3 regions of the Bacillus sp. M13(2017) genome follow, and region 3 is predicted to be linked to each of the others. Evidence: predicted binding sites of a transcription regulator. Region 3 holds the regulator's gene; each other region holds the start of a gene.

Region 1 (11,150 bases), on a different contig from region 3:
GTTTTTGTGTCGAAAAAGAACATCTAGAATTGGTAAGCGGATAGAACCCTATAGATTAAAGTTTTACTTTATCGAATTCACTTTTATTTATCTGAATTTTCGATTATCATTTTAAGTATTCGTGAACAATTTCCTTTATTACGACAAAAAGAGACGAGAGATTTATGGACATTTCAAGGGGGTATATTGATTAAAGTGAATGAAAAAACATATTTAAGTATAGAAGAGATTATTTCATTACCAACCTTATCAAGTACAAACATAAGTGATGATGGTAAAAACGTAGCATTTGTTAAGAAGACGGCTGATTGGAAAGAAAATACATATAGGAATCATGTATGGATATATGAAAAAGATAAGAAGCAGAGTTACCCATTATCAAATGGGGATATAGATAGTACACACCCATTATGGTCTCCAGATGCTAGGTGTATCGCATATCTTAGTCTAGTTGGTGATGGGAAAAATCAGATATTTGTTAAGTCACTAGATGGTTATAGAGAGGTTCAAATTACTGATGAGAAAGAAGGAGTCAGTACATTCAAATGGGGTCCTACTGGCAAGGGTCTTTATTATGTTACGCAGTCAAAAGAATGTGAGGAGATAAAGAAACGTAAGGACCTATATGGAGATTTTCAACATATAGGTAAGGAACACCAGAATAATTGTTTATATTACATTGAAATAGAAAAGGTGATACAAAGTGATACAGATGAACACGAGAACAGAGTTGTTTATCAATTAACGGATGGTAAGGATTTTCATATCCATGAATTTGATATTTCAAATGATGGTAAAAAGGTTGTATTTATGGCGACACCAAGCTCAAATATGGAAGATTATATAAATGGAGATCTATACATACTCCATATTAAAGCTGGAGAGCTACAAAAGCTGAATGTGAATAAGTTGTTGGGAGGGAGTGTTTGCTTTTCTCCTGACGGCAGTAAAATATGTTACACAGCAAGCATAAGAGAGAAGGATTACTATAGAAACCATATACAAGATAGTACGTTAGAGATATATGATATAAATACCGGAGAGCTAATTCAACTTTTAACAGATTTTGATAGTACGGTTATGCCATTACAGTGGACAGCTAAAGGGGTTTTAATTAGGTGGCAGAATAAAACGAATTATCTTATTGGATTGCTAGCCGAAGATGGCACTGTGGAAATATTAAGCGAAAAAGTAGATGGCTTTATAATGGATGCTTCTATAACAAAGGATGGCAAACATATATCCTACAATAAGGCAATAACAAATGAAACCTTTGAAATCTATTTAGACGATAAAAAAATAACGAATGAAAATAGCTTTTTCAAAGGGAAACTTAGAAGTAACAGGGAAATCATCTCATGGAAAAGTAGCGATGATCTTGAAATAGAAGGTGTTTTATCAACGCCAGTAGAGTTTGACACTAATAAAAAATATCCTTTATTAGTAGTAATTCACGGCGGTCCGGCTTGGGCATCTTTTCCGATATTTTCAGACTGCTTCAATGAGAAATATCCGATTGAACAGTTTATTGAAAAAGGCTTTATCGTTTTAGAACCAAATTACAGAGGAAGTTCAGGTTATGGTAATGAATTTTTAAAAGCTAACTATAGAAAACAGGGGATTGCTGACTACGATGATGTTATATCTGGAGTGGATGAACTAGTAGAAAAAGGGATGGTAGACAAGGATAGGGTAGGAGTTATGGGATGGAGCAACGGTGGATATGTATCAGCTTTCTGTTCTACATTTAGTAGTCGATTTAAAGCTATTTCAGTTGGCGGTGGAATCACTAACTGGAGTACCCATTATGTAAATACAGATATACCTTACTTTATTAGAATGTATTTAGGAAATACTCCATGGAATGATCCAGAGATATATACGAAGACATCACCTATGACGTATATTAAATCAGCTTGTACGCCTACCTTAATTCAACATGGGGAAAAGGATGCAAGAATTCCAATTACAAATGCATATGATCTATATCAAGGATTAATGGATATGGAAGTTGATACAGAATTAATTATATTTAAAGGAATGGCATATAGTTCTGACCAACCAGGAGTTCATGTAGCTATTATGAAGCAGAACTTGATGTGGTTTTCACACTATATTCTTGGAGAGAGTATGGAGGGTTTTAGGACTTTGTAATGGGTGTTTGTACAAGACATAAGGTTGAAACGGTCTTCATATTGAGATGATTTATTATAAAATATATACTTAAACTACTATCAGTACATACATTAGGGAGGACTAATATGACAGGGAATAAAAATGACTTACTAGTAGAAAAACGTGAAGAGTTATTGAAAGTATTGCAAGTTCGTTTTGAGAAAAACATGAACCGCCATGAAGGTCTTGAATGGGCTAAAGTTGAAGCGAAGATAGAAGGTAATGCTGAAAAATTATGGTCACTTAACGAAATGGAAGTAACTGGCGGTGAGCCGGATGTTGTCGGTTATGATGAAGAAAAGGACGAATATACTTTCTATGATTGTTCAAAGGAGAGTCCTAAAGGTCGCAGAAGTCTTTGTTATGATCTTGAAGCGTTAGAATCAAGAAAAAAACATAAACCAGAAAATAACGTTATTGATGTTGCCAATGCTATGGGCATTGAACTATTAACGGAAGAACAATATCGGGAATTGCAACAACTTGGCGATTTTGACATGAAATCATCAAGTTGGGTACAAACACCTTCAGATATTAGAGAACTCGGTGGTGCTCTATTTTGCGATTATCGTTTTGGACATGTTTTCGTGTACCACAATGGAGCAGACTCTTACTATGCTGCCAGAGGTTTTCGTGGCTCGTTAAAAGTTTAAATTAGGATAAATAAGAAAAAGAGCCTATATTCAGGCTCTTTTTCTTATTTATATTTTAAAAGTAAACTGTTACTACGCAGTTTTACTTAATTTATATGTTCCGTGGTTGTTTTTACGGAAAAGTTTAGGGAAAACAGAGCCATCTAATCCAATACGTCCAGCGTTCTGCCCTGCAACTAAAATGAACATAGTCAAAATAAGCAGGTTTGGGTTTACACTAACAGTTCCACTTAATAAAAATGAAAGATTCATTATGATTCCGAAAAATGCAGCTGTTTTTGTTAGTCCGCCTAAAATTAAACCTAGACCTACTAAAATTTCTCCCCATTGAACTAAAAAGCTAAATAGGTCTGCGTTTGGAAGGACAAAATGTTGAAGAAAATCTGCCCACCAACTTTGTACTGCAGGGTGGTCACCAGATGCTTGAGCAATAGCACCCTTTAGAAAGCCACTTGCGTCAAAAGATTGTCCGAAGACTTTGCCTATCCCAGCAGCGAGCCATGTATATCCTATGTAAAGCCGTAAAAGTAATAATATGAAAGTAGCACGTTTATCAGTTCTTAAAAAATTGATAACCATTGAAATCCCTCCAATATTGTATTTACAAGTTTATTATATATCCATTGTGAAAAAAATCACAATGGATATAATGTGAACAAGGATAGGCTGTGAGTAATTGTTTTATTTTTTGTAACATTTTATCTGTTTTGGTAAACTAAGAATAGAGATATATGGAGAGGAGACAACGACTCAATATGTGGATGAACTTGTAATGATTAGAAACTACTAGATAGATGAATTTTTCTCTCATAAGCGAGGGTTTATTTAGTTATCTGTAAATCATTCAAGGAATGCATATTTGGCTTGTATATCCTTTTTGTAAGGATAGATACCTATTTTATGTATCTGTCTTTTTTGTGGGAAGGTTTATATCTCTTATATAAAATATGCGTCCTTTAAATTTGGAGGAGTATATGATAAACCAATTAAAAAATAAGGTAGCAGTTATTACAGGGGTAAGTCGTCTAGATGGTATAGGCGCAGCGATTTGTAAAGAATTAGCTGAATCAGGATACGATATATTTTTTACGTATTGGACAGCTTACGATAAAGAGATGCCTTGGGGCATTGATGAAAATGAACAAATACAATTAGAAGAAGAGCTATTACAAAAAGGTGTTAGAGTATCGAGTATGGAGTTAGATTTAACTCAGAATGATGCACCGAGAGAGCTTATAAATAGAGTTACTGAACAAATTGGATACCCTCATATATTAATTAATAATGCAGCGTATTCTACGAATAATGATTTCTTTAATTTGACTGCTGAAGAATTGGATAGGCATTATATGGTGAATATTCGTGCGACTACATTGCTCAGTAGTCAATTTTCCCGGGGATTTGATAAGAAATCTGGTGGTAGAATTGTGAATATGACTTCGGGGCAATTTCAAGGTCCTATGGCAGGAGAACTAGCTTATGCGACAACGAAGGGAGCTATTGATGCTCTTACTAGTACGTTGTCAGCAGAGGTAGCTCATTTAGGAATAACAGTGAATGCAATTAATCCAGGACCAACCGATACAGGATGGATGACTGAAGAGATAAAACAAGGGTTAAAGCCGATGTTTCCTTTTGGCAGAATTGGTGAGCCAAGGGATGCAGCTAGACTCATTAAATTTTTAGTAAGTGAAGAAGCTGAGTGGATTACTGGGCAAGTTATTCATTCAGAAGGTGGATTTAAAAGATAAAAAGAAGGTATCTCACCTTGGTGAGATACCTTCTTTTTTAATCTTTCTTCAGTCTTCGTGCAACACCATTCCCTAAAGATTGTAATCCTTGAACGAGGATAATTAAAATAAAGACCGTTGCATACATTACTTCAGGCTCGTAGCGTAAATGTCCGAAGCGGTATGCTAAATCCCCTAATCCGCCAGCACCTACAAGGCCAGCCATTGCTGTTGCGCCAATTAAGCCAATTGTTGCAATTGTTAATCCAAGTACAAGGGAGGGACGAGCTTCTTTCACCATGACGTGCCAAATGATTTTTATAGTAGAGACTCCCATCGCTTGGTAGGCTTCAATGACACCGCGATCGACTTCTAGTAAAGCTGTCTCCATTAAACGTGCGATATAAGGGGCTGTGAAGACGACAAGCGGTACGATAACACCTTGCACGCCAATGGATGTTCCCATTAGAAACTTTGTAAAAGGCAAGATAAAGAATAATAGAATGATAAATGGAAGAGAGCGAATAACATTAATAACCGTATTAAGAATAGGATAGATGATTTTATTTTCACGCTGCCCACCAGGTCTCGTTAAAACAAGTGTGACGCCAAGTGGCAGTGCAATAAGGATCGAGATGAGTAATGAAATAGATGTCATTTGAAAGGTTTGGATTGTGGCTTCCCATATGACTTTACCCCATTCATCCAAAAAGGACTTGTTTCCCATAATCTGTTCTACCTCCTTCTACGATGATTCCTTGCTCTTGTAAAAATGATAAAGCACGGTGGATTTCATTTTGTTCCCCTTGCATATGAACGACTAGTTTCCCATATGCTTCATGTTTTAACTGCGTAATATTACCGGATAAAATATTCGGATACACTTGGAAACGTTTTGTGGCAACGGCTAAGGCAGGTTCCCCTGAAGTAGTGCCAATAAATGAAAGTGTTACAATTTCTCCAGTACGTTGTAGTTCTTTCTGTACCTCTTCTGGAATTTTCGCTGCAAATGCGCTATTTACAAATTTCTTCGTTGTTACATGTTGTGGGTTTGTGAAAATATCTTTTACAGTTCCACTTTCGACTACAGATCCATGTTCCATAACAGCAACGCGGTCACATATACGCTGGATGACATTCATTTCATGTGTAATGAGTAAAATCGTAATTCCGATTTCTTCGTTAATCTTTAATAGCAAATCAAGGATAGAATCGGTTGTTTCTGGATCTAATGCGCTCGTTGCTTCATCACTTAATAACACTTCAGGTTCATGTGATAGCGCACGAGCAATTGCAACACGCTGTTTTTGACCACCAGAAAGTTCGCTTGGATACGCATCTTTTCGATTAAAAAGATCGACAATGCGTAAATACTTTTCTACTCTTTTTTCAATTTCTGCTTTTGGAATGCCAGCAAGCCGTAACGGTAATGCGATATTTTCATAAACGGTAACAGTTTTAAGTAAATTGAATCCTTGAAAGATCATTCCGATTTTTTGTCTCGCTTTTGCTAGTTCTTTTGTCGATAACGTTGTTAAGTCTTGTTCGTTTACAATGATATTTCCTGTCGTTGGTTTTTCTAATAAATTTACACATCGAATCAATGTACTTTTACCAGCGCCACTATACCCAATGATTCCAAATACCTCGCCTTTTTCTACTTTAAGGGAAGTAGACTTAAGAGCCTCAACATTCCCTTTTTTTGTTGTAAATACTTTGGATATGTTTTGTAATTCAATCATTATCGTCAGCTCCTACCAAGATGGTAAAACTGAACCATCAAATTTTTTCTCGATAAACTCTTTTACTTCTTTAGATTGATAAGCTTTCTTTAATTTATTTACAACGGCATCATCTTTATTTTCAGTACGAACAACAACCCAGTTCACATATGGTGAATCTTTTCCTTCGCGGAAAATAGAATCTTTCGCTGGACTTAATTTTGCACCTAATGCAAAGTTTGTGTTAATTGCAGCTGCTTTCACTTCACTTAGTTGCGTTGGTAATTGAGATGCCTCTAATTCGACAATCTTTAATTTTTTTGGATTTTCAATTACATCTTTTGCAGTCGCTTTTTCTGTAGCCTTTGGATCAACTTTTAAAACCCCTGCTTTTTCAAATAATTTTAAAGCTCGAAGTTCATTTGTTGGGTCATTTGGTACAGCAATTGCGTCGCCCTCTTTTAAATCTTTTACATCTTTTACATCTTTAGAATATACGCCCATAGGGAATGTTACTGTTGAAAATACTTCAGTTAATTTCATATTGCGTTCAGCTTTAAATACATCTAAATAAGATTTCGTTTGGTAGCTATTTACATCAAGGCTTTTTTCATCTAATGATACGTTTGGCGCTACATAATCATTAAATACTTTTATATCAATTTCGAGACCATCTTTTGCTGCAACTTCTTTTACCTTTTCAAAAATTTGTTCATGTGGTCCACCTGTTACACCGACAGTAATCTTTTTCTCGTCTAATGCTTTTACCTCTTTATTTGAACTCACGCTACATGCGCCTAATAACAATACTGCTCCGCTTACAATGCTTAATAATACCTTTTTCATCTATAAATCCTCCTTCATATACGTTCCAAAATAAAAAGCACCTCCCAAAAATAAGAGAGGTGCCGAATAGACGAAATAGATTCCTCTCTTATCTTCCAAAACGAAAAATCGTTTTGCAGGAATTAGCACCTTAGCTTATACGTCATAAGCTCGGTTGCCGGGCATCATCGGGCCAGTCCCTCCGCCACTCTTGATAAGAGTATGTGTATGTAGTTTTGAATATGGTACTAATAGTAAATCGTACAAAAAGAATTGTCAATAATATTTTCAGAATATATTTTATTTTAAGGTAATCGAAACGTTTCCCTTTTTATGTCCTTTTTCTACATATATATGTGCTTCAGCAATTTCTTCTAATCGGTAAGTTCTATCAATAACAGGTTTTAGCTTTTCTGTTTCAGCTAGTTGTTTTAGCAGGTTCATATCTTCTTTACTGACCTTTGCCATCATTCCGTTCACAGATACATATTTTCCATTAGGCATTAATGCATCTGTACAAAGAGACTTTTTATATTTTCCAACTGCATCAAATATAATATCGTAGTGCTCGCCCTGCTTAGTAAAATCTTCTTTCATATAATCAATTACGTTGTCTGCCCCTAATGTTGTTACTAAATCGAAATTCGAACTACTACAAATGGCTGTGACAGTCGCCCCGAAGTATTTAGCAAGTTGTATGGCAGCTGTCCCTACTGACCCAGAGGCGCCGTATATAAGTACTCGTTGCCCTTTTTTTATCTGTCCTTTTCTAAGGAAGTGTAATGCTGAAGTTCCGCCAAAAGGAATAACGGCAGCTTCTTCATATGTCACATTGGTAGGTTTTAATGCTATTAATCCACTTTCATGCACGCATGTGTATTCCGCATAACCACCAAGGTTTAGTTCTGTTAATGCAAAAACTTGATCTCCCTTTTTAAATTGTGTTACATCTGTTCCAATGTCTTCGATTTCACCGGATAACTCTACGCCAAGTATAGGTTTTCTCGGTTTTCTGAAACCTAATATGATCCACATAGGAATCCAAAATAAGGGGGGGCTATTAAAGCCACGTATTCTACAATCTCCAGTCGATACACTTGTTGCGTGAATTTTAACTAATACTTCATTTTTTTTAGGTTTAGGCTTTTCTACATTTTGAAGCTGGAGAACATTAGGTGGTCCATACTTTGTGCAAATAATAGCTTTCATAATGACCTCCTGAAATGAGTTGTTATTATTTACAACATATTTAAAGTTTTTCTCAAACATGTTGCTATATAGAAAATAAATTTAAAGAGGAATATTAAGAATTATATGGATTTCATAGGAAAAGAGATGATATTATTTTTGGGGAGGAGGGGATGTTATGAAAAAATTTATTTTAATTTCAAGCTTAGTACTTGCAGTCGGTCTAGGAGTAGGGTGTAGTAATGAGAAAACTAAAAAGACTGATGAACCGAAAAAAGAAGTTGTGCAGAAAGAAAAGGAATTAACAGCGAAGGATGTTTTTAATAAAGCGAATGAAGCTTTTAAAAACGAAGAAAATGTAACGATGACATATGATGTGGGAATAAAGGCTGAAGGAACAGAGATGAATGTAATAAAGGCTAAAATGCAACTAGAGCCGAAGAAAAAAAATTCTCGTTCTGAAATGAATGTTTCTGGTACAGAGGTTGTTGTTTATGATGTGGGTGGCAAAATTGCTGGTCAGTTAAAAAATCCTAATACGGGTGAAATTATGTCTGTACCAGAGGAACAATTGAATGCTAACGGAATGAACGCGACTCAAGGAATGGTAGATAATTTAGAGATTCCATCGGAAATTTTAAATAAAGTGAAGATGGAGAAAAGTGGAGATAATTATAAGCTGAAGTTTGCATTAAAAGGGCAAGAGACAGAGAGTATGCTAGCTAGTATGGATGAAAAGCAGAAACAAATGCTACAAGGCCAAAATGCAAAGATAGAAGAAATAGATGGGGAATATATTATTACAAAAGAATTTAAATATGAATCAGCAAAGATAGATATGGTTATGAGTAGCAATGGTGAGGATAAAGCGCACATTATTACGGATGCAAAGTTTACATCGTATGATAAATTTGATCCAATACAATTGCCAGCAGCAAAGTAATCACTGTCAAGAGAGGTACCTGAAAGAACGGGTATCTCTTTTTGTTGCTAATAAGGAGAGTGTCCTTTGAAAAAAAGAAAGATAGCAGTGGTCATTGTCGCATATACGGTTTTGCTTGCAACGTCTGTACATACGTATAAAAAACAAATTGATCATCCTATTATGAGTGATGTAGGTAAATTGCTTCCGACAAAAATAAAACGTGTTGAAAGTGCTACGGAAGAGCACTCGTTAATAAAATTAGTGCGAGATGCAAAAGTTTCAGGAGAGAAAATTTCCATTGCAGGCATGCAACATAGCCAAGGAGGACAGACATATTATCCGAATGGCACGATGCTCGATATGAAAGGATATAATAAAATATTAGAATTTGATCCAGAGAAGAAGCGGATTACAGTGCAAAGTGGTGTCACCTGGAATGATATTCAGAAGAAAATAAATCCTTATGGCCTTGCGGTACAGGTCATGCAGTCTCAAAATATTTTTACTGTTGGCGGTTCATTAAGTGTAAATGTACACGGGCGTGATATTCGTCATGAGGCACTGATTGATACAGTAGATTCATTTAGATTGTTAATGGCAGATGGCACGGTACGTAATGTAAGTAGAGAAGAAAATGCAGAGTTATTTCCATATGTCATTGGGGGTTACGGTTTATTTGGAGTTATTTTAGATGTGACGCTGAAGTTAACAGATGATGAATTATATGAAATGCACACGAGAATGATAGATTATAAAGAATACGTATCTTATTTCAAAGAGAAAGTGAAAAGAGATGAGAATGTTCGTATGCACTTAGCGCGTATTTCTGTTGCTCCAAATTCATTTTTAAAAGAGATGTATGTGACAGATTATACTTTGGCACAAAATCAAAATATGAGAGAAGAGTACAGTGAATTAAAGGAAGAAAATATTATAGCTGTACCGAAATTTTTACTTGGGTTATCACGTTATAGTGATTGGGGAAAGAATACATTTTGGGATATACAAAGAGGTTATTTTGAACGTACAGATGGAAAGTATGAGACGCGTAATAATGTTATGAGATCAGATAGTGCTTTTATGGAATATGAAAATCCAAATAGGACCGAAGTGTTACAAGAATACTTTGTGCCTATAGATGCTTTCACAGAGTATATAGATGATTTACGTAACGTATTAAATGAAGAAGAGTTTAATTTACTCAACATTACCATTCGTTACGTGGAAAAGAATGAAAATGCAGTTTTGTCCTATGCGAAAGATGATATGTTTGCGCTGGTTCTTTTGATTAACCAGGGACGCTCAGAGAGTGAGATAAAGAAAACAGAGGATGTCATTCGCAAGATGATTGATGTTACTTTAAAGCATAACGGTAGTTACTATTTGCCGTATTATTCTTATCCAACGAAAGAGCAGTTAAAGAGGGCATATCCTCGTATTGAAGAATTTCTCAAGAAAAAGAAGGAAGTAGATTCAGAAGAGAGATTTGTGAATTTATTTTATAGGGAGTATACGAAATGACATATAGAAGATTTGTGGCCTCGCAAAGTATCATCATGATGGCAGGAAGTATGGTATTTCCTTTTTATATATTATTGCTTCGAAACGTTGGAAATAGCTTCTCGCAATTTGGCTGGGCGTATGGCTTATTTGCTTTAACATCAGCACTTGTATATCCACTAGTGGGGAAGGTATCTGATCAAGTAGGTGATAAAAAATTATTAATCATATACGCTTGGTCCATGGCAATCTTAATGCTTTGCTTTCCAATTGCCACGGAAGTTTGGCATGTGTATATTCTTCAAATTGTAATGGGCGTTTTAGGTGCTGTGCAGCGTAATACTGAGAAGACTTCGTTAGCACGAAAGGTTGCGCAGGAAAAGGCTGGTTATGAGATTGGAAAATACCATGTGTGGACATCCATTGGCGGAGC
Region 2 (11,150 bases), on a different contig from region 3:
TACAATATAAAGAAGTTTTCGCCCATTATGAGGACATTCTAGAGGATGTAGTTAACAAGTCATTTGGTAATGTATTAGAATTTGGTGTCGGTACAGGTAATTTAACAAATAAATTATTACTTGCTGGCCGCACAGTTTACGGTATAGAACCGTCGCGTGAAATGCGCATGATTGCAAAAGAGAAATTGCCAAAAGAATTTTCAATTACAGACGGTGATTTTCTTTCATTTGAAGTTCCAAATTCAATTGATACCATTGTAAGCACCTATGCATTTCATCATTTAACAGATGATGAAAAAAATGTAGCGATTGCGAAGTATAGTCAATTGCTAAACAAAGGTGGTAAAATAGTGTTTGCTGATACGATATTTGCAGATCAAGATGCATATGATAAAACTGTTGAAACAGCAAAACAAAGAGGTTTCCACCAGTTAGCAAACGATTTGCAAACGGAGTACTATACACGTATTCCAGTTATGCAGACTATTTTTGAAAACAATGGCTTCCATGTAACGTTCACGAGATTAAATCATTTCGTTTGGGTAATGGAGGCAACTAAGCAATAGAAAGAGGGATTAGATTGAGAATTGCTGTAATTGGAGCAATGGAAGAAGAAGTACGTATTTTACGTGACAAATTAGAACAAGCAGAGACAGAAACGGTTGCAGGTTGTGAATTTACGAAAGGGCTATTAGCAGGGCATGAAGTAATCTTGTTAAAGTCTGGTATTGGTAAAGTAAATGCAGCGATGTCAACGACAATTTTATTAGAAAAATATAAGCCTGAAAAAGTAATTAATACTGGTTCAGCAGGTGGATTCCATCACTCTCTAAACGTTGGTGATGTAGTTATTTCCACTGAAGTTCGTCACCATGACGTAGATGTAACAGCATTTAACTATGAATATGGTCAAGTACCAGGAATGCCGCCTGGATTTAAAGCTGATGAGGCGTTAGTTGCATTAGCTGAGAAATGTATGCAGGCTGAAGAAAATATTCAAGTTGTAAAAGGTATGATTGCAACAGGTGATTCATTTATGAGTGATCCGAACCGCGTTGCAGCCATCCGTGATAAATTTGAAAATCTTTATGCGGTAGAAATGGAAGCAGCAGCTGTTGCACAAGTATGCCACCAATATGAAATTCCGTTTGTTATCATTCGCGCACTTTCTGATATTGCTGGTAAAGAATCAAATGTTTCATTTGATCAGTTTTTAGATCAAGCAGCTCTTCATTCTACAAACTTTATCGTAAAAGTGTTAGAAGAGTTAAAGTAATGTAACAAAAAGGCAACTGTCTCATATAAAGAAAATACATACAGTTGCCTTTTCTTTATTGGCAAACAAGGGGGAGAACACGATGAATGTATATCGTGGAGTTCATGAGTTAATTGGTCATACACCAATTGTAGAAATTACTCGTTTTCCACTTCCGAAAGGGGTCCGTTTATTTGCAAAGCTTGAATTTTATAACCCAGGCGGAAGCGTTAAGGATCGTTTAGGAAGAGAATTAATCGAAGATGCGCTAGAAAAAGGGCTTGTTACCCAAGGTGGAACAATTATTGAACCCACTGCTGGGAATACTGGTATTGGACTGGCACTTGCAGCATTAGAATATGATTTACGTGTTATCGTTTGTGTACCAGAGAAATTTAGTATTGAAAAACAAGAATTAATGAAAGCGCTAGGTGCAACGGTCGTGCACACACCGACTGAGCAAGGAATGACCGGTGCAATTGCAAAAGCAAAAGAGTTAGTAAATGAAATACCGAATTCATACTCTCCAAGTCAATTTGCAAATGAGGCAAATCCTCGTGCATATTTTAAAACATTAGGACCTGAATTGTGGGACGCATTGAATGGAGAGATTAACATATTTGTTGCTGGAGCAGGAACTGGCGGTACGTTTATGGGGACTGCATCTTATTTGAAAGAAAAAAATATAGATATTAAAACAGTTATCGTAGAGCCAGAAGGATCTATTTTAAATGGTGGTAAGGCTGGTTCACATGAGACCGAAGGAATTGGACTGGAATTTATCCCGCCATTTTTGAAGACATCTTATTTTGATGAAATTCATACGATTTCTGATCGAGATGCATTTTTACGAGTGAAAGAATTAGCGCAAAAAGAAGGACTTCTCGTTGGGAGCTCTTCAGGAGCAGCATTTCATGCGAGCTTACTGGAGGCAGAGAAGGCACCACCAGGTACAAATATTGTAACCATTTTTCCTGATAGCAGTGAGCGCTATTTAAGTAAAGACATATACAAAGGATGGGAATAAAAAATGAGAGCAAAGACAAAGTTAATTCATGGTATTCGCATAGGAGAACCTTCAACTGGATCTGTAAACGTACCGATTTATCAAACAAGTACGTACAAACAAGAAGCAGTTGGTAAGCATCAAGGATATGAATATTCACGTACAGGTAACCCAACACGTGCAGCTTTAGAAGAAATGATTGCTGTATTAGAAAACGGGCATGCTGGATTTGCATTTGGTTCAGGAATGGCTGCTATTACAGCGACAATTATGTTGTTCTCAAAAGGTGACCACGTTATTTTAACAGATGATGTTTATGGTGGAACATACCGCGTTATTACGAAAGTATTAAACCGTTTCGGTATTGAGCATACATTTGTAGATACAACAAACTTAGAGGAAGTTGAAGAAGCAATTCGTCCAAATACGAAAGCAATTTATGTGGAAACACCAACGAACCCACTACTAAAAATTACTGATATTAAGAAAATATCTACTCTTGCTAAAGAGAAAGACCTATTAACAATTATTGATAACACATTCATGACGCCATATTGGCAGTCGCCGATTTCTTTAGGAGCAGATATTGTGCTTCATAGTGCAACGAAATATTTAGGAGGTCATAGTGACGTAGTTGCAGGTTTAGTAGTTGTAAATAGCCCACAACTAGCAGAAGATCTTCATTTTGTACAAAACTCAACAGGAGGTATTCTTGGGCCACAAGATAGCTTCTTACTACTTCGCGGTTTAAAAACATTAGGAATTCGTATGGAAGAACATGAAACGAATTCACGTGCTATTGCTGAGTTCTTAAATAATCATCCAAAAGTAAATAAAGTATATTACCCAGGTCTTGAATCACATCAAAATCACGAATTAGCAACAGAACAAGCAAACGGATTTGGTGCTATTATCTCATTTGATGTAGATAGTGAAGAAACATTAAATAAAGTACTTGAGAAACTACAATACTTTACACTTGCTGAAAGCTTAGGAGCGGTAGAAAGTTTAATTTCTATTCCATCTCAAATGACACATGCATCAATCCCAGCGGATCGCCGCAAAGAATTAGGAATTACAGATACATTAATTCGTATTTCTGTCGGTATTGAAGATGGTGAAGATTTAATTGAAGATTTAGCACAAGCGCTAGCATAATACAAAATGCACTGCTAATATTAGCAGTGTATTTTGTATTATGTTATTTTGTGAAACATTTCACAAAATAGACATACACAAACGAAATGATTTCGTGTATATTGAATTCAGGAAATGTTACTCACAAATAAACTTGTGAAATATTTCACAAACAATGAAATTCATGTAGGAAAGCATCTCTATTTTTTTGTGTTAATTGGGACTTATTTTGACCTACAGGGACATATAAGGACCGTAATAGTAGAATAGGAGGAAATTCACATGGTAGTCAAAGAGAAAGTTGTAAATGAAATGCAGGAAGTAAAAAAGATGATTGATACGCTAGTAAATAATGGTCAACAAGCTTTACAAGCATTAGAAAGTTTTACACAAGAAGAAATTGACAACATTGTTCATGAAATGGCATTAGCAGGTGTTGATCAACATATGCCGCTAGCAAAATTGGCAGTTGAAGAAACTGGCCGTGGTGTATATGAAGACAAATGCATTAAAAATATTTTTGCCACTGAATATATTTGGCATAGTATAAAGCAAGATAAAACGGTAGGGATTATTCACGAAGATCCTCATGAAGAAATAATAGAAATCGCGGAACCTGTCGGTGTAGTAGCTGGAGTAACACCAGTAACGAATCCAACGTCGACAACAATGTTTAAAGCGTTAATTGCGATAAAAACAAGAAATCCAATTATTTTCGCATTTCATCCTTCCGCACAAAAATGTTCTGTGGCAGCAGCGAAAACCGTATATGATGCAGCGATGAAAGCTGGTGCCCCAAAACACTGTATTCAATGGATTGAAAGACCGTCTGTTGAAGCGACGAAACAATTGATGAACCATGATGGTGTAGCACTCGTTCTAGCAACTGGAGGCGCTGGTATGGTGAAATCAGCTTACTCTACTGGAAAACCAGCGTTAGGCGTTGGTCCTGGTAATGTACCGTGTTATATAGAAAAATCAGCACATGTAAAACGAGCTGTTAATGATTTAATTTTATCAAAAACATTTGATAACGGTATGATTTGTGCATCGGAACAAGCAATCATTGTCGATAAAGAAATTTATGATGATGTTAAAACAGAAATGATTGAAAACAGTTGTTACTTTGTAACAGAAGAAGAAAGAAAAAAATTAGAAAAGCTCGTTATAAATGAAAATACATGTGCAGTAAATAGTGATATTGTAGGGAAATCAGCACAGTATATTGCCGATTTAGTTGGGATCACTGTTCCTGGACATACAAAAATGCTTGTAGCTGAAATTCAAGGTATCGGAGCAGCATATCCGTTATCCCGTGAGAAACTGAGCCCAGTATTAGCTTGTGTGAAGGCAAATTCATTAGAAGAAGGATTTACATATTGCGAAGAAATGTTGAACCTCGGTGGTTTAGGACATTCAGCAGTTATCCATTCTACAAATAAAGATGTGCAAAAGCAATTTGGGTTACGTATGAAAGCTTGCCGTCTCATTGTAAATGCACCTTCATCACAAGGTGGAATAGGGGATATATATAATGGATTTATGCCATCACTTACACTTGGTTGTGGTTCATACGGAAAGAATTCAGTTTCCCAAAATGTAACAGCGACTCATTTATTAAATATAAAAAGGCTGGCAAATAGAAAAAAGAATATGCAGTGGTTCAAACTGCCACCAAAAATTTATTTTGAAAAACATGCTACAGCTTATTTAGCAAATATGCCTAACATTTCACGTGCATTTATTGTAACGGACCCCGGAATGGTTGAACATGGCTATGTCGATACAGTCGCGCACTATTTAAACAAGAATGCAAATGATGTGAAAGTTGAAGTTTTCTTTGAGGTCGAAACAGATCCATCAGATGAAACTGTTTTCAAAGGTGCGGAAATGATGAAAAGCTTTAAGCCAGATGTAATTATCGCACTTGGTGGTGGTTCAGCTATGGATGCAGCAAAAGGAATGTGGTTATTCTATGAGCATCCAGAAACGACATTCTATGGTATTAAACAGAAATTTTTAGATATAAGAAAACGTACATGTAAATATCCGGAATTAGGAAATAAGGCGCAGTTTGTTGCGATTCCAACGACATCAGGAACGGGATCAGAAGTGACACCATTTGCGGTTATTACAGATAAGAAAAATAATATAAAGTATCCGCTCGCAGATTATGAATTAACACCAGATATAGCAATTGTTGATCCACAATTTGTAATGACAGTACCACCACATGTAACAGCAGATACTGGTATGGATGTTTTAACACATGCAATTGAGGCGTATGTGTCTGTTATGGCAAATGACTATACAGATGGATTAGCATTAAAAGCTATTGATCTCGTATTCAAATATTTACCGAGAGCATATAAAGATGGAAATGATGAAGAAGCAAGAGAAAAAATGCATAACGCTTCTGCAATTGCAGGGATGGCATTTGCAAATGCTTTCCTCGGTATTAATCACAGCTTAGCACATAAGATTGGACCAGAATTCCATATTCCGCACGGACGCGCAAATGCCATTCTAATGCCGCACGTAGTCCGCTATAATGCTATTAAGCCAAGAAAACACGCATTGTTCCCAAAATATGAGCACTTTGTGGCAGATGAAAGATATGCACATATAGCGAGAATGCTCGGGCTTCCAGCAAGTTCGGTAGCAGAAGGGGTGGAATCACTCGTCCAAGCAATTATTGAGCTTGGAAAAAGCTTAAATATTAATATGAGTATTGCGGGACAAGGAGTCGATAAAGAGCAATTTGAAGAGGTTGTTGGAGTATTAGCAGAAAGAGCTTTTGAAGATCAATGTACAACTGCTAATCCAAAGTTACCGCTTATTTCAGAGCTGAAAGAAATTTATATGGAAGCATATAAAGGTGAATAATGATAAAAAAAGAGCCGCAGTAAAAGCGGCTCTTTTTTTATTGGAAAACATCTCCCAGAATGGCTGTATTTACTGGTCTTTCAGTTTCATAGAATATGATACAGTGAAATGGAGGAGTGAGAATATAATGAAAGAATTAAAAGGAAAAATAGAAGATTATACTCGGTTTGGACAAATGCTTCTCGCTGTAAGTACATTGTTAATGGTTGGCTTATTGATTCCGAGTGGAGCAAAAGAGACAATCCAATTTTTTGTTATGATGGGGAGCATCGTTATATTTTTAAGCTTATCGTTCTTTTTCTTTCAGCGTGTGAAAGTGATGCGTGACCAGCTAGAGGAAAATGAATGTGAATAATATTGTTAACTAGAGCGCAGCGAAAAGAAAAAATCTTTTTGTTGCGCTTTTTGTTTTTTGTAGGAAAATATATGCGTTTCGTGTTGACAATGATAATCCTTATCAATTAAAGTAGAATAGTGGTTAATGATTATCATTATCAATTAGAGGTGAAGAAATGAAAAAATCTATTACGCTATTTACAGCGATTTTATCTATTTTTTTCTTGTTAATAGGTTGCAGTGCCAAAGGGGACGGAAAAGCGTCTGCAACCAAAACAGAAAAAGGAAAAAAGAAAATCGAAATTACCGACCTATCAGGAAGAAAGGTAACATTCGATAAAGTGCCAGAAAGTTTTGCAACATTAAGTATGGGAGACATGGATATTATTCATGCTTTAGGTGGAAACATAGTAGGTCGCCCAGATACGAAATTAACTCTTCCAGAGGAGTTAAAGAAAGCACAAGTAATTGGGAATGCACATCAACCGAACTTTGAGCAAATTGCTAGTTTAAAGCCCGATGTACTTGTTGCTAACAATGGATTCCAAAAGAATGTGCCAACGGTTGAAAGACAAGGAACGCAAGTTATCATTTCTTCTGCGAATTCTGTACAAGATATTCAAAAGAATATTGAATTATATGGAACGGTAATGAAGAAAGAAGATAAAGCAAAAGCAATTAATCAAAAAATGAATGATCAAATAAAGAAATATGAGAAAAAGAGCGATGTGAAAGCATTGCTAGTGTATGGCGCACCAGGTACTTATTTAGCGGCATTACCAACATCTTTATCAGGTGATATTTTAGAAAAAACAGGCGGGAAAAATATTGCTTCTGATTTTCCAGAAACGAAAGAATATCCGCAATATGCACAGCTAAGTATAGAACGTATTATTGAGGCGAATCCAGATGTGATTTATTTAATTACACACGGAGATCCAAAAAGTGTGAAAAAAGCATTCGAAGGCGAAATGATGAAAAATGAAGCGTGGAAAAATTTAGCGGCAGTAAAACAAAACCGCGTAGTTATTTTGCCACCTGATTTATTTGGATCTAATCCTGGTACAAAAGTTACAGAAGCAATGGACTTTATGTATAAAAGTATACAAGATGTAAGGAAATGATACGTATGGAAAGTAGTGAAGTAGTAAGAGAAAAGGAACATCCTTTTGCGAAAAAAAGATGGATAATAGCATTCACTTTAGTTGTATTAACAATCCTAGTTCTCTTTTACGGTCTTTTCGCAGGAAGTTTATCCTTTTCTGTACGAGATATTTTAACAGGTATACAAGAGGAAGGTTCGACAGTTCATCGAATTGTATGGGATCTTCGCATACCGAGAGTGCTTATTGGGTTTATAGTAGGAACATGTTTAGCTGCATCTGGTACACTGCTACAAGGGGTTATGAGAAACCCTCTTGCAGATCCTGGTATTATCGGAGTTTCATCTGGAGCAGGCCTTGTAGCAATTGTCATCATGATTTTATTCCCACAGCATCTAGCTTTTTTACCACTAGGGGCGTTTTTAGGAGCTTTCATAACAGCGATGGTTATTTATGCTTTATCATGGCAAAAAGGGGCACCACCTTCAAGAATCGTCTTAGTAGGGGTGTCGATCAATGCATTAATTGGTGCAGCAACGTCAGCATTAATGTTATTACATAGTGACAAAGTACAATCGGTGTTACCGTGGCTAGCGGGCGGTATTGGTGGTGTAAGTTGGGCACATTTAAACATGATTATTTATTATGCAATATTCGCCATTATATTAGCTTTCTTTGGTATTAAGCATATTCGAGTGTTAATGCTTGGAGATGAAATGGCAAAGTTATTAGGACATAATGTGGAAAAAAGTCGGTTTTATTTAATCGTAGTAAGTACATTATTAGCTGGAATTGCAGTAAGTGTGTCTGGTCTTATTGGATTTGTCGGTCTTGTCGTACCACATATGCTACGTTTATTAGTTGGAAATGATTATAGATATTTGCTACCTTTATCATGCCTTGGCGGCGGGGTATTACTTGTTTTTGCGGATGCAATAGCTCGAAGTTGGTTTGACCCAATCGAATTGCCTGTTGGTATTTTACTGTCCTTCTTAGGTGGTCCGTTCTTCTTATATTTAATTCATAGAGGAGGAAAACAAAGTGATTTCCGTTAACAAAGTGTTTTACGCACACTCTGAAAGATTTCAAATGCAAAATATGAATGTACATATTAAGGCTGGAGAAATCGTTAGTTTAATTGGTCCGAATGGATCGGGAAAATCTACTTTGCTTCGTTTAATAGCAAGGCTACTGAAACAAAGCGAAGGGGACATCATTTTAGATGGGAAAAATATTCATATGATGAAGAGTGCTGATGTAGCGAAGCAATTAGCAATGTTACCACAAATGCATGATCATCAATTAGATTTAACAGTGAAAGAACTAATTGAGTTCGGAAGAGGTCCACATAAATCATGGAGTAGCCGCTTAAATAAAGAAGATGAAGAAATTGTTGATTGGGCATTGTCTGTTACAAATCTTGAAGGGTATGAATATCGTCTTTTACATTCTTTATCAGGAGGGGAACGGCAACGTGCTTGGATTGCGATGACGCTAGCGCAACGTACAAATGTCTTATTATTGGATGAACCAACAACCTTTTTAGATATCGTTCACCAGTTGGAAGTAATGGAACTTGTGAAACGATTAAATGAGGAGTTTGGAATGACAATTATAATGGTTTTACATGACATTAACCAAGCTGCTCAATATAGCGATCGTTTACTTGTATTAAAGCGAGGAAAAATTCAGTATGATGGTATACCAGAAGAAGTACTATGCCACGAAATGTTTCAACATGTATTTGGCATAGATGTAGATATTTTTCAGGGAAGTGACAAGCCTTTTTTTACACCGAAACGAATTTTTAAAAGGGGAGAAGAGCGATGCAAACAGAAGAGCGTATTACCACTGAATTAGTAAGAGAATTTGTTATGGCAGCTCACGGGGATTTAGAGAAAGTACAAGAGCTATTGGTTGAATCACCAAGCTTACTTCACGCCTCTTATAATTGGGGTGGATCAGATTGGGAAAGTGCGTTAGGCGCATCGGCACATGTAGGTCGTAAAGATATTGCTCTTTATTTACTAGAAAAGGGTGCTCGTATGGATATTTTCGCGGCAGCTATGCTTGGGGAATTAGAAGTCGTACAAGCTATTTTAGTAGCTCAACCAGAAGCATTACGTGCATCTGGTCCTCATGGTATTTCTCTTCTTCAGCATGCACGAATGGGTGGAGAGAAAGCTAAGCGTGTATATGATTATTTAGCAATACTATCTTAATGAACGAAGGAAGTTCTTATGTGCGGTAAACTTTTCACTTGAAACAATTGGAAAGTTTACCGCCCGTTAGAACGGGATAAGTATCTAGTATATTTGAAAATCCTACACCCCCCTCAATTGTAGTTTTCTTTATGCTAGTTATGATATGGATGCAGTAGACAATATTTGTCTACTGCTTTTTTTGTTTCTATAAGATTGAATATTCTGCGTTATGTAGTTGATTCATTTATAATAAATGGTAACATTTATTGTGCATACAAAATATGATCGTGAAATTAAGAAGAAATTAGTAGAAAGGAGTGAAGGAATGTTTCATACAGACCGTTTACAAATTCGTAAATATACAATGGATGATTTACAGTTCTACGCTTCACTATGGGGAAACGAAAAAGTAATGCGCTATATTGGAAATGGGACGTTAAAAACATATATGCAATGTAAAAAAAGTTTGGAGGAGTGGGTAATTCCTAGCTATAAAAATGGCCTCGGTTTATTTGTATTAATTGAAAAGGAAACGAGGATACGGATTGGTCATGCAGGATTAGTAAAGCAGCAGATAGATGGAAAAGAGGAAATTGAAATTGGTTATTGGTTATTACCTCAGTATTGGGGAAAAGGCTATGCGAAAGAAGCAGCGGCAGCATTTCGAGACTATGGCTTCCAAGCGTTACGAATGAATAAATTAATTTCTCTTATTAATCCGGACCACCCCGCCTCAATCTTTGTTGCTAGAAAAACGGGGCTTAGTTATGAGAAAACAACTTCATTTCATGGGATGGATGTTCTCGTTTATTCCATTAGGCGCATTGGATGAAAAAAGGTTAATTTCATTTTTTGAAGAATGGTATATAAAAATAAAGGGGGGATTACATGTACATTTATCATAATGGACTTATTATTCGTGAGGGAACGAATGGTGTACCTGCATATGCAATTAAGACTTTATTCGAAGATGCCGGTTGGAGCAATGATAATATCCCTTCTTGGCAAATTGAAAAATTCACGATAGCATTTGAAAATTCAACATGGGCATTCACAATTTGGGATGAAGAAGAGATGGTTGCGATGGTTAGAGTCATTTCTGATGGAATCATGGTCGCGAACATAGTAAATTTAGTTGTGAAATGTGAATATAGAGGGAAGGGATTAGGTAAGAAACTTGTCGCTCTTTGTTTGCAAAAGCTACCACATGGTGACTGGTTTGC
Region 3 (11,150 bases):
ATCCAGGTGGTCCTCATATTGATCGCCTTGCACATGAAGGAGAACCGACAATTGATTTGCCTCGTGCATGGCTAGAACCGGATTCATATGATTTTAGCTTTAGTGGATTGAAATCAGCAGTTATCAACACTGTGCATAATGCAAAACAACGCGGTATAGAAATTGCGCCAGAAGATTTAGCGGCAAGTTTCCAAGAAAGTGTAATAGATGTACTTGTAACGAAAGCAGCTCGTGCAGCAGAAGCTTATAATGTAAAGCAATTACTTCTTGCTGGTGGAGTAGCTGCTAATAAAGGACTTCGTGCGCGATTAGAAGAGGAATTTGCACAAAAAGAAAACATTGAATTAATTATTCCGCCGCTATCTTTATGCACAGATAATGCAGCGATGATTGCAGCGGCAGGGACAATTGCTTATGAACAAGGTAAGCGTGCAACATTAGCCTTAAATGCAAATCCAGGATTAGATATTGAAGCATAGTTATGCACATAATTAACCACAGGTTGTGGATAAAACCCATATTGTCTGTTGATAATATGGGTTTTATTGTGTATATAAAATGTTGATAACTTTTTTGTTGATTGTGGATAATGTGGAAAAGTTATTTTAAGGTTTATTTTATAAAGGTGGATATGTGTATAAACTTGTGGATAAATAGGATGATGTCAGACCTTTGAATTTGTTCTTTTTCGGGAAATAAAAGGCAAGAAGATATCCCCGAAAAACATTTTGAAACATCACCCCATTATAGAAGATGCTAATATTGTCAATCTTTGTCGTTAAATCGATATTTCGTTTCAAATTGTTAATATATATAGGGTTACGATAGATATATTTGAAAAATCGTTAGTATATTCTAAGTTACGATTGATATACTCAAAAAATTGTTTCTGTATTAAAAGAAAAGAAGATGTCGCATAGTCAAAAATCCTGACTTATGAGACATCTTCTTTATTTAAATATGCTTATACATGCAGCTCTTCCCATTCTGCCATACAAGTTTCAAGTTGTTCTTGTAGCGTTTGCTTTTTAGTTGTAATTTCACTAGCTTTTTCATAATCTGCATATATTTCTGGTAAGCAAAGTTGATCTTCTAACGTAGCAATTTCTTCTTCTAATTCTAATATACTTTGTTCTAGCTCTTCAATTTTTCTAGTGCGTTGACGCTCTAGTTTTTTACGCTCTTTTTCTTCTAAATAATTTAATTTCTCTTGTGCAACCACCTTTTGAACAGGAATGTCACTTTCTTGCTGTTCAAGTTCTGCACGTTCAATCATTTCATTTTTCTTTTCAACGTAGTAATCGTAATCCCCTAAATATTCCTGTGCACCTTCTGTTGATAACTCAACCACAGTCGTTGTTACACGGTTAATAAAGTAGCGGTCATGTGAGACGAATAGAAGAGTCCCTGGGTAATCAATTAAAGCATTCTCCAAAATTTCTTTACTATTTAAATCAAGGTGGTTCGTAGGCTCATCTAGAATTAATAAATTTGATTTTTGCATCATAAGTTTTGCAAGAGCTAATCGAGCTTTTTGTCCACCACTAAGGGAAGATACTGGTTTCAGTACATCATCTCCTGTGAATAAAAAATTCCCGAGTATAGTACGGATTTCTTTTTCAGGTTGCAGTGGATATTCATCCCATAGTTCATTTAAAACCCGTTTAGAAGATGTTAAGTTTGCTTGTTCTTGATCATAATAACCAACAGATACATTTGATCCGAAAGAAACATCACCATTTAATAGTGGTAACTTATTCACAATAGACTTTAATAATGTGGATTTCCCAATTCCATTTGGACCAACTAAAGCAACACTATCTCCGCGAGTTAAGCGCATAGTTACATGTTCAATTATAGGGTTCTCATCATAGCCGATGGTTGCATCATTTACTTGTAAAACATCATTTCCACTTTGCTTTTCAATATCGAAGTGGAATGATGCTGACTTAGAATCCCCTAATGGTCTTGTTAATAATTCCATTCTGTCTAGTTGTTTACGGCGACTTTGAGCCCGTTTCGTTGTAGAAGCGCGAGCTATATTCTTTTGAACGAAGTCCTCAAGTTTTGCGATTTCATCTTGTTGTTTTTCGTAACGTTTCATTTCTTGCTCATATAATGCTGATTTTAAGTCTAAATATTTACTGTAGTTACCAACAAATCGTCTGCTTTCTTTATTCGAAATTTCATATACTTGTGTAACGAGTTTGTCTAAGAAATAACGGTCATGTGAAACGATTAATATTGCGCCAGGATAACCTTGTAAATATTGCTCAAGCCACGTTAATGTTTCGATGTCTAAATGGTTTGTAGGCTCATCCAAAATAAGTAAGTCTGGTTTTGTTAATAATAATTTCCCGAGAGCTAATCTTGTTTTTTGCCCGCCGCTTAAAGTAGAAATCGTCGTCTGGTGCGTTTCAACTGGGAAGCCAAGGCCGCTTAAAATGGAGCGAATATCCGCTTCATATTGATATCCACCTTGATCTTTATAATTGAGTTGCAATTGGTCATACTCAGCTAACAATCTTTCATATGTAGCTTCGTTTGAAAAGTTTTCTTCTTTTCCCATTTCTTGCTCAAGCCTTCGAAGTTTTGTCTCCATTTGCTGTAAGTGGGTAAAGACGGTTAGCATTTCATCCCAAATTGTTAAAGACGTTTCTAGTCCAGTATTTTGAGCTAAATATCCGATTGAGACATCTTTTGGTTTTATAATTTCGCCACCATCATGAGATAATTCACCAGCGATTATTTTTAATAATGTAGATTTTCCTGCTCCATTCCTTCCAACTAATGCGATACGATCTTTTGTTTGTACTTCCAATTTTATGTTTGCCAGAATTGTTTCTGCACCGTATAATTTCGAAAGCGCGTTTACTTGTAATAAAATCAATGTTTTCACCTCAAATAATTTCTTAACTTTGCCATGTTTATATTTCTCAATCATACTAAAAATAGTGTATAGTTTAAAATAAAGAGAGAATACTTCTTCTCTTTATTATACAAGGAATTTAATGAGTGCTAAACTTCTGTATTTGATTAAAGTATATGAATAATGATAGGAAGAGAGGAGAGGTCATATGGATCAGCAAAAGATTCCACAAGCCACTGCTAAAAGATTGCCTCTATACTATCGATTTATCCAAAACTTATCTCTTTCTGGTAAGCAGCGTGTTTCATCGGCCGAATTGAGTGAGGCAGTAAAAGTAGATTCCGCAACAATACGAAGAGATTTTTCGTATTTTGGAGCGTTAGGGAAAAAGGGATATGGATATAACGTAAATTATTTATTATCATTTTTCCGCGAAACACTTGATCAAGATGATATAACACGTGTAGCACTTATTGGAGTAGGTAATTTAGGGACCGCTTTCTTACATTATAATTTCACGAAAAACAATAATACAAAAATTGAAATGGCATTTGATGTTAGTGAAGAGAAAGTTGGAACAGAAATCGGGGGCATTCCTGTATATCATTTAGATGAATTAGAAGAGAGATTATCAAATGATATACAAGTGGCAATATTAACAGTACCAGCCACAGTAGCACAAGCTGTAGCAGATAGATTAGCTGAAACGAGCGTGCACGGTATTTTGAATTTCACACCAGCGCGATTAAACGTATCAGAGAATATTAGAATTCATCATATTGACTTAGCTGTAGAGTTACAAACATTAGTTTACTTTTTGAAAAACTATCCACAATAAAACGCAGAGGAAGCGACCTCTGCGTTTTATTATTGTTTCTTCTTTGTGAATTTAACTAATATAAGGCGAAGTGCCAAATTAAAATCAATTGTTGCCATAACTGCAAATAGTATTGTCCACATATTCCAGATTGTATCTGTCACGTTCGTAATGGCCAAGCGTGTAAAGATACATCCAAGAAGGAAGTATAGTGCAGCCATGAACAATGGTGAGTTTCTCATACAAAAAATCCTCCGATAAAGCCTTGCATTTTTTCAGCTTCTTTAATCATTTCTTGAATTTGCTCATTGCTCATAAAAATTTGCCCAATAGCAACTAATGTATTCATCGCAACATGAGCTGCAATCGGAACGATAATACGTTTCGTCTTCACATATAAGAAGGCGAATACGAGCCCCATAGCAGTGTATACCAATAAGTGAGTAAAATCAAAATGAATTGCTGCGAATACAAGCGAACTAATGATAGCTGCAATAAAGAAGTTAAACTTCTTATAAAGTGCACCAAATAAAATTTTTCTAAATACGATTTCTTCTAAGATAGGTCCGATTATAGATACGACAATAAGGAACCAAGGTGTCGTTCTTGCAATTTCCATCAGTTTCATTGTATTTTCTGAACCTTGCTTAATTCCTAGTAGCTGCATCTCGATCATACCGGCAACTATTTGTGAAAAGAAAGCTAAGAAGAACCCGATGAAAATCCATCCAATAGTAGCTGGGACAGAAGAGCGCATTGCATCTAAATGCCTGTCACGAATATCTGTTCTAAGTAACCAAAGTATGATACATAATGCAACAAAGAAGCTAATAATTGCCCAGTGTCCCATTATGATTTGTCCTTTTTCCTCAATGGTAAATCCTCTATTATCATAGAGTCCTGTTTTTAGGAGAAGTGGTAATCCAACAACGCCAGATAACTGCATTAAAATGTATGTAACGATAATCCACCAGTATTGTTTCTTCAAATGGTTTAACCATCCTTTCTAACTCTAGTGTATGAGATAAGGTAGGATAACATGTAAATATGTTATCTACGATATAAACTTTCATTCGAATTATGATTTTTTTGTAAATCTTTATTTGAAATTAAAGTAGGAGACAGGAAAAAGTTGTACGTTTAGCGAAAACAACTTAGGGTGTCTTTCATATTGTAACATACGAGTAGGGGAAACAACGATTCATATAGTAAAGGCGGTATTCTATATAGAAAGTTTATATAGTAATTTGCGAAAAAATTATGATTTTTTTACTTGCAAAAGAAATTGAGATTATTTATTATTATAAGTGTGTTAGCACTCGGATGACTTGAGTGCTAATAAAAGAAATTTACATAACAAAATGAGGAGGTTATTGTTCATGCTAAAGCCATTAGGTGATCGCGTTGTAATTGAGCTTGTTCAAGCAGAAGAAAAAACAGCAAGTGGTATTGTATTACCAGATACTGCAAAAGAAAAACCACAAGAGGGTAAAGTTGTTGCAGTAGGTACTGGTCGAGTGCTTGAGAATGGTGAGCGTGTTGCTTTAGAGGTAGCAGCAGGTGATCTTATCATCTTCTCAAAATATGCAGGTACTGAAGTGAAATATGAAGGTACAGACTACTTGATTTTACGTGAAAGTGACATTTTAGCAGTTATCGGTTAATTATATAAATCTTAAAAAATCCAAGGGGGTCAATTATTATGGCAAAAGATATTAAATTTAGTGAAGAAGCACGTCGTTCGATGCTTCGCGGTGTCGACACTCTTGCAAACGCAGTAAAAGTAACACTTGGACCAAAAGGTCGTAACGTTGTACTTGAGAAAAAATTTGGTTCACCACTTATTACAAATGATGGTGTAACAATCGCAAAAGAAATCGAATTAGAAGATGCATTCGAAAACATGGGTGCGAAGTTAGTAGCAGAAGTTGCTAGCAAAACAAACGATGTAGCTGGTGACGGAACAACAACTGCAACTGTATTAGCGCAAGCTATGATTCGTGAAGGTCTTAAAAACGTAACAGCTGGTGCGAACCCAATGGGTCTTCGTAAAGGTATCGAAAAAGCTGTTACTGCTGCAATTGAAGAATTAAAAACGATTTCTAAACCAATCGAAGGCAAATCTTCTATCGCACAAGTAGCTGCTATTTCTGCAGCTGACGAAGAAGTAGGTCAATTAATCGCTGAAGCAATGGAGCGCGTTGGTAACGACGGCGTTATTACTTTAGAAGAGTCTAAAGGATTCACAACAGAATTAGACGTAGTAGAAGGTATGCAATTTGATCGTGGATATGCATCTCCTTACATGATTACTGATTCTGACAAAATGGAAGCAGTTCTTGATAACCCATACATCTTAATCACTGACAAAAAGATTTCTAACATTCAAGAAATCTTACCAGTATTAGAGCAAGTGGTACAACAAGGTAAACCACTTCTTATCATTGCTGAAGATGTAGAAGGCGAAGCTTTAGCTACATTAGTAGTGAACAAACTTCGTGGTACATTCAACGTAGTAGCTGTTAAAGCTCCTGGATTTGGTGACCGTCGTAAAGCAATGCTAGAAGATATCGCAATCTTAACAGGTGGCGAAGTAATCACTGAAGAATTAGGCCGTGACTTAAAATCTGCTACAGTTGAATCTTTAGGACGCGCTGGTAAAGTTGTTGTAACGAAAGAAAATACAACTGTAGTTGAAGGTGTAGGAAGCACAGAACAAATCGAAGCTCGCATCGGTCAAATCCGTGCGCAATTAGAAGAAACAACTTCTGAATTCGATCGTGAAAAATTACAAGAGCGTCTTGCAAAACTTGCAGGTGGCGTAGCGGTAATTAAAGTAGGTGCAGCAACTGAAACTGAGTTGAAAGAACGCAAACTTCGCATTGAAGATGCACTTAACTCAACTCGTGCAGCAGTAGAAGAAGGTATCGTTGCAGGTGGTGGTACTTCACTTATGAACGTATACACAAAAGTAGCTTCTATCGTAGCTGAAGGCGACGAAGCAACAGGTATCAACATTGTACTTCGCGCACTAGAAGAGCCAGTTCGCCAAATCGCAATCAACGCTGGTCTAGAAGGATCTGTAGTTGTAGAGCGTCTAAAAGGCGAAAAAGTAGGCGTTGGTTTCAACGCAGCTACTGGCGAATGGGTTAACATGCTTGAGTCTGGTATCGTAGATCCAGCTAAAGTAACTCGCTCTGCACTTCAAAACGCAGCATCTGTTGCAGCTATGTTCTTAACAACTGAAGCTGTAGTAGCTGACAAGCCAGAACCAAATGCACCAGCAATGCCTGACATGGGCGGCATGGGCATGGGCGGTATGGGCGGAATGATGTAATTCCGTTTGCCCTAAAAAACATCCATTTCTATATAGAAATGGATGTTTTTTTATGTTTTTTAAAAAAGGAAATGAATTTCTGTAGAATTTTGTCGCTTTCTCTCTTGACCATATTGATACTTCATTGTTAGAATCTAGGAAGATAATATAAAACGATCCTTCATATATCCTCAATGATATGGTTTGAGAGTCTCTACCGGGTTACCGTAAACAACCTGACTATGAAGGCAGTGTGTCTTATATTTATAAAGAGCGGAGACTATCTTTCTTTATAAAGCCAGACCCCTGCCTTTTCTTTGTTATGAGACTAGAGGCGGAGGACTGGCTTTTTTTATTATATTGGTAATGCTTTTCGCCAAATTGGTGAAAATATTTATATACGAGAACTAACGTTGGGGTGATTATTTTGAAGAAACAACACGATACAATTATCGTTTTAGATTTTGGAAGTCAATACAATCAGTTAATAGCACGTCGAATTCGTGAGTTCGGTGTATACAGTGAACTTCATCCACATACAATTACTGCAGAAGAAATTAAAGCAATGAATCCAAAAGGGATTATTTTCTCTGGTGGACCAAATAGTGTATACGGTGAAGGTGCATTACATTGTGATGAAAAAATCTTTGAACTAGGTTTACCAATCTTCGGTATTTGTTACGGTATGCAGCTTATGACGCAACACTTCGGTGGTAAAGTAGAGCGTGCAAATCACCGCGAGTACGGAAAAGCTGTTCTTAAAGTAGAGAACGAATCAAAATTATATGCGAACCTTCCAGAAGAGCAAGTTGTATGGATGAGCCATGGTGACTTAGTAACTGGTTTACCTGAAGGATTCGTAGTAGACGCAACAAGTGAATCTTGCCCAATTGCTGGTATGAGCAATGAAGACAAAAACTTATACGGTGTACAATTCCACCCAGAAGTACGTCACTCTGAGCACGGTAACGATTTAATTAAAAACTTCGTATTCGGTGCTTGTGGTTGTTCTGAAGGATGGAACATGGAGAACTTTATCGAAGTAGAATTAGAGAAAATCCGTGAAACGGTTGGAGACAAAAAAGTACTATGCGCACTTAGCGGCGGTGTAGACTCTTCTGTTGTAGCAGTGTTAATTCATAAAGCAATTGGTGACCAATTAACATGTATTTTCGTTGATCACGGTTTACTTCGTAAAGGCGAAGCGGAAGGCGTTATGAAAACATTTAGCGAAGGCTTCCATATGAACGTTATTAAAGTGGATGCAAAAGACCGCTTTATGGACAAGTTAAAAGGTGTAGAAGATCCAGAACAAAAACGTAAAATCATCGGTAACGAATTCATTTACGTATTTGATGATGAAGCGTCTAAATTACAAGGTATGGACTTCTTAGCGCAAGGTACACTTTACACAGATATCGTTGAGAGTGGTACAGCAACTGCACAAACAATTAAATCTCACCATAACGTTGGTGGACTTCCAGAAGACATGCAGTTCAAATTAATCGAGCCTTTAAACACGTTATTTAAAGACGAAGTACGTGTATTAGGGTCTGAACTAGGAATTCCTGATGAAATCGTATGGCGTCAACCATTCCCAGGACCGGGTCTTGGTATTCGTGTATTAGGTGAAATCACAGAAGAGAAATTAGAAATCGTTCGTGAATCTGATGCGATTTTACGTGAAGAAATTATTAAAGCGGGCTTAGACCGTGAAATCTGGCAATACTTCACTGCGCTTCCTGGTATGCGTAGCGTAGGTGTTATGGGTGACGAGCGTACTTACGATTACACAGTAGGTATCCGTGCGGTAACATCTATCGACGGTATGACAGCTGACTGGGCACGTATCCCTTGGGACGTATTAGAGAAAATCTCTGTACGTATCGTAAACGAAGTAAAACACGTTAACCGTATCGTGTATGATGTAACGAGTAAGCCACCAGCAACGATTGAGTGGGAATAGTATTTATAAAAAGGTCCATCTATTGCTTATGCATAGATGGATCTTTTTTATTTTGGTATTAATACGAACGAAACTATGAAATTTTATAAAAATGTTCGTTTTTAAATTGACAAAACTACTTCGTCGAGTTAATATGATTATGTAATTCAAACGAAAAGTGAATATTATAGCCGTCGTATAATATCGGGGATATGGCCCGAAAGTTTCTACCTAGCTACCGTAAATGGCTTGACTACGAGGCGTTTGTATAAAGATGAGGGGAAACTTGTCTTTGTTTATAGAACGCTTCCATGTATAAATGCAATGGAAGCCTTTTTTATTTCTCGGGATAAAAGAGGGCTAGGAGAAATGCGGCGAGTAATCATATAACGGGGGAAACGTAAGATGAAACGCTATTTTCAGTTTGATGAGCTCGGTACGAATTATAAGACTGAGTTCATAGCAGGGTTAACGACATTTCTATCTATGGCTTACGTACTATTTGTCAATCCTGCTACGCTGTCGCTTGGAAATGTTAAAGGGTTACCAGCAGGTACAGGGATGGATCCAGGTGCAGTATTCGTTGCTACGGCATTAGCGGCAGCGATCGGTTCGTTAATTATGGGTATTTTCGCGAAGTATCCAATTGCTTTAGCGCCGGGTATGGGAATTAACGCGTTCTTTGCTTATACAGCAGTGTTAACGATGGGTATTCCGTGGCAAACGGCCATTGCTGGAACATTAATGTCAGGTATTATCTTTATTATTCTTACTGCTTCAGGTATTCGTGAAAAAATCATTAATGCAATTCCATCGGAGTTAAAGTTTGCAGTAGCAGCAGGTATTGGATTATTCATTGCTTTCCTTGGATTCCAAAATGCCGGAATTATCGTGAAAAACGATGCGGTTCTTGTTGGGTTGGGGGACTTAACAAAGGGCACAACGTTACTAGCAATCTTCGGGGTTGTTACTACGATCATCTTCATGATTAAGAAAGTTAATGGTGCAGTATTTTACGGTATGATTCTTACAGCGATCTTAGGAGTTGCAACAGGATTAATTGATACTCCGAAAGCTGTGGTGGGAGCAATACCGAGTCTAGAACCAACGTTCGGCGTGGCGTTAACGCACTTCGGCGATATTTTCACAGTTCAAATGGGGATTGTTATTATAACGTTCTTCTTTATAGATTTCTTTGATACAGCAGGTACGCTTGTAGCGGTTGCGAATCAAGCAGGATTAATGAAGAACAATAAATTACCACGTGCAGGAAAAGCGTTATTTGCAGATGCGATTGCAACTGTAATTGGTGCGATCTTGGGTACATCAACAACAACGTCTTACATTGAATCTTCTGCAGGGGTAGCAGCGGGAGGGCGTTCTGGATTTACAGCAGTTGTAACAGCAGGATTCTTCTTACTGGCACTATTCTTCTCGCCATTACTAAGTGTTGTAACGCCAGCTGTAACGGCACCGGCTTTAATTATTGTAGGAATCTTGATGGTTTCTTCCTTAGGGGAAATTGATTGGAAGAAATTCGAGATTGCAGTACCAGCATTCTTTACAATTATCTCTATGCCACTTACGTATAGTATCGCAACTGGGATTGCGATTGGATTTATCTTCTATCCAATTACAATGGTTGTGAGTGGTCGTCGTAAAGAGGTTCATCCGATTATGTATGTTATGGGAGTTTTATTCGTACTATATTTCATCTACGTTCGTAAATAAAAGGGGTTTTTTGAAAGGTCTAGACTTAAGGGGAGTCTAGACCTTTTTTGCGTCTTCAGAAAATCTTAAGGATTTCCGAGCGTTTTTCTTCAGAAGTTTTCCTATAATAGAAGTTAGGGATTAAAAAAGTGATGGGGGAGATATTGTGGCACACGAAACAATACTTGTCGTAGATGATGAAAAAGAAATTCGGAATTTAATTACAATCTATTTAAAGAATGAAGGATATAAAGTATTACAAGCAGGAGACGGAGAAGAAGGATTACGTTTACTAGAAGAAAATGAAGTACATCTAGTCGTATTAGATATTATGATGCCGAAAGTGGATGGTATTCATATGTGTATGAAGGTAAGGGAAGCGAAAGAAATGCCTATTATTATGCTTTCTGCGAAAACGCAAGATATGGATAAGATTTTAGGGTTAACAACGGGTGCAGATGATTATGTAACGAAACCATTTAATCCGTTAGAG

What was found. The regulator Rex, encoded in region 3, represses fermentation and respiration genes when NADH is low (regulators of the CRP and FNR family bind a similar motif). The targets are predictions, from matches to a motif close to TTGTGAAATATTTCACAA.
Region 1: the regulator Rex is predicted to act here: its motif matches at 3,452-3,469, upstream of CGQ22_RS29715 (DoxX family membrane protein).
Region 2: the regulator Rex is predicted to act here: its motif matches at 3,553-3,570, upstream of adhE (bifunctional acetaldehyde-CoA/alcohol dehydrogenase).

What each region holds. Positions count from the first base shown of each region.
Region 1 is NZ_KZ268524.1:11,351-22,500, forward strand. It holds gene CGQ22_RS29705 (S9 family peptidase) at 190-2,154, shown strand; gene CGQ22_RS29710 (DUF4256 domain-containing protein) at 2,262-2,828, shown strand; gene CGQ22_RS29715 (DoxX family membrane protein) at 2,901-3,407, opposite strand; gene CGQ22_RS29720 (SDR family oxidoreductase) at 3,803-4,579, shown strand; gene CGQ22_RS29725 (methionine ABC transporter permease) at 4,617-5,285, opposite strand; gene CGQ22_RS29730 (methionine ABC transporter ATP-binding protein) at 5,260-6,300, opposite strand; gene CGQ22_RS29735 (MetQ/NlpA family ABC transporter substrate-binding protein) at 6,313-7,125, opposite strand; SAM riboswitch class I at 7,211-7,325, opposite strand; gene CGQ22_RS29740 (NAD(P)-dependent alcohol dehydrogenase) at 7,405-8,313, opposite strand; gene CGQ22_RS29745 (DUF6612 family protein) at 8,471-9,235, shown strand; gene CGQ22_RS29750 (FAD-binding oxidoreductase) at 9,302-10,738, shown strand; gene CGQ22_RS29755 (MFS transporter) at 10,735-11,150, shown strand, end outside.
Region 2 is NZ_KZ268500.1:477,890-489,039, forward strand. It holds gene CGQ22_RS02735 (class I SAM-dependent methyltransferase) at 1-566, shown strand, start outside; gene mtnN (5'-methylthioadenosine/S-adenosylhomocysteine nucleosidase) at 581-1,276, shown strand; gene CGQ22_RS02745 (O-acetylserine dependent cystathionine beta-synthase) at 1,359-2,282, shown strand; gene CGQ22_RS02750 (bifunctional cystathionine gamma-lyase/homocysteine desulfhydrase) at 2,286-3,419, shown strand; gene adhE (bifunctional acetaldehyde-CoA/alcohol dehydrogenase) at 3,681-6,284, shown strand; gene CGQ22_RS02760 (YrhC family protein) at 6,412-6,639, shown strand; gene CGQ22_RS02770 (ABC transporter substrate-binding protein) at 6,797-7,744, shown strand; gene CGQ22_RS02775 (FecCD family ABC transporter permease) at 7,750-8,778, shown strand; gene CGQ22_RS02780 (ABC transporter ATP-binding protein) at 8,765-9,583, shown strand; gene CGQ22_RS02785 (ankyrin repeat domain-containing protein) at 9,550-9,945, shown strand; gene CGQ22_RS02790 (GNAT family N-acetyltransferase) at 10,181-10,759, shown strand; gene CGQ22_RS02795 (GNAT family N-acetyltransferase) at 10,816-11,150, shown strand, end outside.
Region 3 is NZ_KZ268530.1:2,603-13,752, forward strand. It holds gene tsaD (tRNA (adenosine(37)-N6)-threonylcarbamoyltransferase complex transferase subunit TsaD) at 1-479, shown strand, start outside; gene CGQ22_RS30640 (ABC-F family ATP-binding cassette domain-containing protein) at 965-2,890, opposite strand; gene CGQ22_RS30645 (redox-sensing transcriptional repressor Rex) at 3,078-3,707, shown strand; gene CGQ22_RS30650 (YdiK family protein) at 3,737-3,928, opposite strand; gene CGQ22_RS30655 (CPBP family intramembrane glutamic endopeptidase) at 3,925-4,674, opposite strand; gene groES (co-chaperone GroES) at 5,066-5,350, shown strand; gene groL (chaperonin GroEL) at 5,389-7,023, shown strand; purine riboswitch at 7,164-7,265, shown strand; gene guaA (glutamine-hydrolyzing GMP synthase) at 7,430-8,968, shown strand; purine riboswitch at 9,122-9,223, shown strand; gene CGQ22_RS30675 (NCS2 family permease) at 9,353-10,678, shown strand; gene CGQ22_RS30680 (response regulator transcription factor) at 10,824-11,150, shown strand, end outside.